2 regions of the Paenibacillus sp. FSL P2-0121 genome follow, and region 1 is predicted to be linked to the other one. Evidence: a T-box and tRNA genes for the amino acid it is inferred to sense, from the RefSeq annotation. Region 1 holds a T-box; the other holds one or more tRNA genes.
What was found. A T-box is a leader RNA that pairs with one kind of tRNA and senses whether it is charged. The one in region 1 lies ahead of metG (methionine--tRNA ligase), so its partner is inferred to be a tRNA-Met.
Positions count from the first base shown of each region.

Region 2: it encodes a tRNA-Met, which carries the amino acid that the T-box ahead of metG (methionine--tRNA ligase) is inferred to sense. The anticodon was not compared.

Region 1 covers NZ_CP150245.1:4,225,936-4,229,186, reverse strand. The annotation lists gene htpG (molecular chaperone HtpG) at 1-556, shown strand, start outside; gene MKY54_RS18655 (DUF4362 domain-containing protein) at 618-1,082, opposite strand; T-box leader at 1,208-1,469, shown strand; partial or broken gene metG (methionine--tRNA ligase) at 1,514-3,159, shown strand; gene MKY54_RS18645 (LysR family transcriptional regulator) at 3,169-3,251, opposite strand, start outside.
Region 2 covers NZ_CP150245.1:989,875-993,125, forward strand. The annotation lists rRNA gene MKY54_RS04160 (23S ribosomal RNA) at 1-823, shown strand, start outside; rRNA gene rrf (5S ribosomal RNA) at 969-1,085, shown strand; tRNA gene MKY54_RS04170 (tRNA-Ile) at 1,143-1,219, shown strand; tRNA gene MKY54_RS04175 (tRNA-Asn) at 1,223-1,298, shown strand; tRNA gene MKY54_RS04180 (tRNA-Ser) at 1,304-1,396, shown strand; tRNA gene MKY54_RS04185 (tRNA-Glu) at 1,412-1,483, shown strand; tRNA gene MKY54_RS04190 (tRNA-Val) at 1,490-1,565, shown strand; tRNA gene MKY54_RS04195 (tRNA-Met) at 1,581-1,657, shown strand; tRNA gene MKY54_RS04200 (tRNA-Met) at 1,729-1,805, shown strand; tRNA gene MKY54_RS04205 (tRNA-Asp) at 1,831-1,908, shown strand; tRNA gene MKY54_RS04210 (tRNA-Gln) at 1,925-1,999, shown strand; tRNA gene MKY54_RS04215 (tRNA-Lys) at 2,007-2,082, shown strand; tRNA gene MKY54_RS04220 (tRNA-Leu) at 2,098-2,182, shown strand; tRNA gene MKY54_RS04225 (tRNA-Gly) at 2,190-2,264, shown strand; tRNA gene MKY54_RS04230 (tRNA-Arg) at 2,275-2,351, shown strand; tRNA gene MKY54_RS04235 (tRNA-Pro) at 2,384-2,457, shown strand; tRNA gene MKY54_RS04240 (tRNA-Gly) at 2,470-2,540, shown strand; gene MKY54_RS04245 (YdeI/OmpD-associated family protein) at 2,642-3,106, shown strand; gene MKY54_RS04250 (GreA/GreB family elongation factor) at 3,176-3,251, opposite strand, start outside.

The sequences.
Region 1 (3,251 bases):
CAGAATCGAGAAGCTCCCGCAAACCGAGCTTGTATCGGATAAAGGGTATGAAATTCTCTACTTCACTGATGATATTGATGAATTTGCGATCAAGATGATTCAGTCTTATAAGGAAAAAGAATTTAAATCCGTATCCAGCGGAGATCTGGGGATCGAAGCCGACGAAGCGGACAAGCCAACGGAAGCGGAAGAGAACGAAAACAAGGAGCTTTTTGAAGCGATGAAGGACATCCTGTCCGGCAAAGTGAAAAATGTCAAAGCTTCCAAACGTTTAAAGACTCATCCGGTATGTCTCTCTGCTGAAGGTGAACTGACAATCGAGATGGAAAAAATCCTGAAATCGATGCCGAATGGCCAAGAGGTGCAAGCGGATAAGGTACTCGAAATCAACATCCATCACGAAGTGTTCCAGTCCTTGAAGGCGGCAGCAGAGAACGACAAAGAAAAGCTCGGTTTATACACGAACCTGCTGTACAACCAAGCCCTGTTGATCGAAGGTCTACAGGTTAGTGATCCTGTTCAATTCACCAATGATATTTGCAAAATCATGAAATAATATGAAGTACAGAGACCATCCAATTGTATTATGATTGGGTGGTCTTTTTTATTTCAGTATTTCATTTTGTTGTGCGAAAAAGGTAGTAATCAATTTCAGAGTCATTATTTGTGCAACCGCTGATCGAATAGATAATTTCACCTTGTGTGCTTTTTTTACTCGTCACTTCGGAGCAGGTATCGGTTCTGACTCCTGTGTTGCTTCCACCGAATGCATCATTAGAAGTATCATAGCTGTAATTAATCACGTTACCGTCAAATTTTAAATCCTTAAATATGGGATCGCCTTCATCTGTGTAACTTGTAACGCGTATATTGTCTGCTTTTTTGCTGGAGAGATTAGTTATAAATTTCTCGAATTTATCTAGGTTGTACACTTTTTCAAAAGAAACAATATCCCCTCTACTGATGGCTTCTTTGGAAGTATAGGGTTCACTTTTGGGAACAGAATTAACTTTAAGATCGGAACAACCCCATACTCCTGCTAGTAAAAGAACAGAGAGTGTAAGCAAATTTACTTTTTTCACTGAGGGACCTCCTTGTAACGTATTTATATAAAAGACGGAGATTAACTGGAAAAGTTACAGTGAGCTTGATGTTTCACATTGACAATAAACAACAAATTGAGTATTATTTTCTCTAACTTGAATATGTAAAAGCAAAGAAGAGAAAGAGTACCACGGCAATTCTTTCAACAGAGAGCTCCGGTCGCTGAAAAGGAGTAAAGAAAACCCTTGGGAATATGGTCTCAGAGCTGCGCATCGAAACCTTATGGGTTGTAGGCTGCGCCGGAACCTGCATCCGTTACAGTGCTAGGGTATAAACGTTAATTAACGTCGTACCTGAAGAGGTAAATGTCATGAGGCATTTATAAAATTAGGTGGTAACACGTGAGTAGAACTCTCGTCCTTTGTGGATGGGAGTTTTTTTGTTGTCTAAAAAAAGGAGGAGAAGGTTAATGAGTAATGTGTTTATAGGTGGCGCTTGGCCGTATGCGAATGGATCTTTACATCTGGGGAGATTATCAAGTGTGTTGCCTGGGGATGTGCTGGCACGATATTTTCGCTCCAAAGGGGATAACGTATTATATGTATCAGGCAGTGATTGCCATGGCACACCCGTAGCAGTTCAGGCTGCGAATGAAGGGATTACGCCGGGAGCTTTTGCAAGCAGATATCATGAAGAGTTTCTGAAGTGTTTTGAACAGCTGGGATTTAGTTATGATCTATATACTCGAACGGATCAACAGCAGCATCATAAGGTTGTGCAAGCGTTGTTTACAAAGCTGCTAGAGAATGGTCATTTATATAAAAAAACCATTGCGCAATGTTACTGCGAGGTGGATCAGCGCTTTTTGCCAGACAGATATGTGGAAGGGACTTGTCCGGTATGTGGTGAGCGGGCGCGAGGGGATCAATGTGATTATTGTTCTACGATTCTAGATCCTGCCGATTTGTTAGACAGAGTCTGCAAATTATGTGGGAATACACCAACAGAAAGGCCGACAGAACATTATTATCTTAGCTTATCTAATTTTCAGTCTGAATTAACGGAATATGTAGAGGAAGCACAATTTTGGAGAGAAAACGCTATAAAACTGACCAAACGTTATTTACAAGAAGAGCTGCAGGACCGCGCGGTAACAAGAGACTTGTCTTGGGGTGTAGATGTTCCTGTGGCTGGATTTGAAGATAAAAAAATTTATGTTTGGATTGAGGCGGTAAGTGGTTATTTATCAGCCAGTAAGCAGTGGGCTGCACAGTCCGGAGGAAGCTGGGAGGATTTTTGGTTAGAGGAAAAAGGGGCGATTACCGCTTATTATGTGCATGGTAAGACAATATTCCTTTTCACACTTTAATATGGCCGTCTGTGTTATTAGGAGCAGGAGGTCTGCATTTACCGGACAGGATTATATCTAGCGAATATTTAACCCTTGAAGGGCAGAAATTCTCCACTAGCCGAAATTGGGCGGTCTGGGTACCTGATATTTTAGAGCGGTATCAGCCAGATTCTATTCGTTATTTCTTAATTGCCAATGGACCTGAGAAGCGGGACACGGATTTTTCCTGGAGAGAGTTTATTTATAGCCATAATGGAGAGCTGCTTGGAGCATTTGGTAACTTAGTGAACCGTTCATTGGCTTTTGTAGAAAAGTTTTATGAAGGGAAAGTGCCAAATGGGCAATTAGATAAGGGGTGGAAAGACAATATCGACCTCTTGTATCTGGAATCAGGACGACTTATTGAGGCTGGGAATCTAAAAGATGCGCTGGAGTTTATTTTTTCTTATGTGCGCAAGGCAAACCAGTATTTCGATCTGCAAAAACCATGGATACAGATAAAAGAGGATCAGGTTACTTGTGATTCTGCAATATACACATGTGTGCAGATTATTGCGAACTTAGCGAATTTGTTGCATCCGTTTCTACCGTTCTCTTGTGACAAGATCAGGGGGTTCCTGTCGTTAGAACTACCGAATTGGCAGCCTTGCTTGGTGCCCCCTTACCAACAGGTTACTGATTTACAATTATTGTTTGAACGAATTGATATTAGCCGTATTAAAGAAGAAGAGGATAGGCTAGATCAACAGCAAGTGAATAAATAGAGCTGGTATTTATCCATTCCTAAAGCTTTCAATAAACTTGGAAGCCAATGATGATAAGTATTTATCCTTAATCCAGACGGCGGCGACCCGTG
Region 2 (3,251 bases), 3.2 Mb from region 1:
GGAGCTTTACTGCAGCTTGATATTGAATTTGGGTACGATCTGTACAGGATAGGTGGGAGCCGTAGAAATCGGAGCGCAAGCTTCGGTGGAGGCGCCGTTGGGATACCACCCTGATCGTATCTAGGTTCTAACCTAGTACCCTTACCGGGTACGGGGACCGTGTCAGGCGGGCAGTTTGACTGGGGCGGTCGCCTCCTAAAGAGTAACGGAGGCGTTCCAAGGTTCCCTCAGAATGGTTGGAAATCATTCGCAGAGTGCAAAGGCATAAGGGAGCTTGACTGCGAGACCTACAAGTCGAGCAGGGACGAAAGTCGGACTTAGTGATCCGGTGGTACCGCATGGAAGGGCCATCGCTCAACGGATAAAAGCTACCCTGGGGATAACAGGCTTATCTCCCCCAAGAGTCCACATCGACGGGGAGGTTTGGCACCTCGATGTCGGCTCATCGCATCCTGGGGCTGAAGTAGGTCCCAAGGGTTGGGCTGTTCGCCCATTAAAGCGGTACGCGAGCTGGGTTCAGAACGTCGTGAGACAGTTCGGTCCCTATCTGTCGTGGGCGCAGGAAATTTGAGAGGAGCTGTCCTTAGTACGAGAGGACCGGGATGGACGTACCGCTGGTGCACCAGTTGTTCCGCCAGGAGCATGGCTGGGTAGCTACGTACGGACGGGATAAGCGCTGAAAGCATCTAAGCGTGAAGCCCCCCTCAAGATGAGATTTCCCAATTAGTAAGACCCCTTGAAGACGACGAGGTAGATAGGTTGGAGGTGGAAGTGCAGCAATGCATGGAGCTGACCAATACTAATCGGTCGAGGGCTTATCCTAAAAATACCCCAAAAAGTGAAGAAAAGGCTGCGAAGCTAATTCCGAATACTTTCCGGGGGCCCCGAAGAGATGACGGGCGACGCAAATTCAATTCGGATTCAGTTTTCAGGCGATTAAGCCTGAGCATTTACGCTGTAAATGCCCGTTTGGTGGCGATAGCGGAGGGGTTCCACACGTACCCATCCCGAACACGACCGTTAAGCCCTCCAGCGCCGATGGTACTTGGACCGAAGGGTCCTGGGAGAGTAGGACGCCGCCAAGCGGACAACCACATTACCCGTGGTATTTTTTTTGCCCTTAATATTAATATGTCTTAGAAGGGCCTTTAGCTCAGCTGGTTAGAGCGCACCCCTGATAAGGGTGAGGTCGGTGGTTCGAGTCCACTAAGGCCCACCATATTCCCTGATAGCTCAGTTGGTAGAGCACTCGACTGTTAATCGAGTTGTCACAGGTTCGAGTCCTGTTCGGGGAGCCATTTATGGAGAGGTGTCCGAGTTTGGCCGAAGGAGCACGATTGGAAATCGTGTAGGCGCCACAAGCGTCTCGAGGGTTCGAATCCCTCTCTCTCCGCCATAAAATTATTAGCATGGCCCGTTGGTCAAGGGGTTAAGACACCTCCCTTTCACGGAGGTAACATGGGTTCGAATCCCATACGGGTCATATCATGGAGGCTTAGCTCAGCTGGGAGAGCATCTGCCTTACAAGCAGAGGGTCGGGGGTTCGATCCCCTCAGCCTCCACCATATTTTTTTCACTGACGCGGGGTGGAGCAGCCCGGTAGCTCGTCGGGCTCATAACCCGAAGGTCGCAGGTTCAAGTCCTGCCCCCGCAACCAATTTACTCTTATACATTATGTTTAGGGATAAGCTGGTATGGTGAAAATGAATAGTATATACTAATTAATGACGCGGGGTGGAGCAGCCCGGTAGCTCGTCGGGCTCATAACCCGAAGGCCGCAGGTTCAAATCCTGCCCCCGCAACCAATTTACACTTATGCATTATGTCTATGGAACCGTGGTGTAGTTGGCCTAACATGCCTGCCTGTCACGCAGGAGATCGCGGGTTCGAATCCCGTCGGTTCCGCCATTTAGTTAATTATTATTGGGGATTAGCCAAGCGGTAAGGCAACGGACTTTGACTCCGTCATGCATAGGTTCAAATCCTATATCCCCAGCCATTTATGAGAGCCATTAGCTCAGTTGGTAGAGCACCTGACTTTTAATCAGGGTGTCGAAGGTTCGAGTCCTTCATGGCTCACCATTTTCTTTAAAGTGTGCGCGTGTGGCGGAATTGGCAGACGCACCAGACTTAGGATCTGGCGTTTCACGACGTGGGGGTTCGAGTCCCTTCACGCGCACCATGTTTTTGCGGACGTGGCTCAGCGGTAGAGCATCGCCTTGCCAAGGCGAGGGTCGCGGGTTCGATTCCCGTCGTCCGCTCCATATAGATTTTGCGCCCTTAGCTCAGCTGGATAGAGCGTTTGACTACGAATCAAAAGGCCGGGAGTTCGAATCTCTCAGGGCGCGCCATTTTTATTACTAAGCAGTTATAGTATTGTTAACGGGATGTAGCTCAGCTTGGTAGAGCACCTGGTTTGGGACCAGGGGGTCGCATGTTCAAATCGTGTCATCCCGATTTTATACCTTTGCGGGTGTAGTTCAATGGTAGAACTTCAGCCTTCCAAGCTGATAGCGTGGGTTCGATTCCCATCACCCGCTTATAAAGAGAAACACCTGCCGGTATTAGGCGGGTGTTTTTTTGTATAGTTAAGCACGTATGGATACAATAGGAACTAGAGATTTTATTTGAGGAGGGGCCAATGTTTGAATTTGAAGCAAGGTTAGTCAGACCAGATACGAATGGGAGTTGGACATATCTTACGGTTCCTTTTGACGCTGAACAAATATATGAAACTAAATCAAGGATACAAGTTAAAGGAAGCCTGAATGACATTCCCTATAAAGGAACACTCATGCCGCATGGTAATGGGAAACATTTTATGGTCGTGAAAAAAGAACTGCGAGACTTAGCCCATGCTCAACCTGGAGATATAGTACGGGTGACAATGGAACAAGATCATCAATTGCGAGAGATAGAAGCTCCAGAAGATTTTCTGGACGCACTAAGCAGCAATGAGCAGGCAGAGGTATATTATAACAGCTTGGCTTATTCCTATCGGAAGGAATATGTGAGCTGGATCGAAGGGGCGAAAAGACCGGAAACCAGAGCAGCAAGGATCCAGAAGTCAGTTAATAAGCTGGAAGTAGGTTTGAGGCTTAAATAATAGAACAGCGTCCTCCTCCTTAATATCTGGAAAGGGACGCTGCTGTAGTGGGTATATAAGGGATCGTCCTTATATAAGAACGCCTACTTCACCATTATTCACGAACTTAATGCTTTCGATCTTCACCTCTAGTTGACCTGAAGGA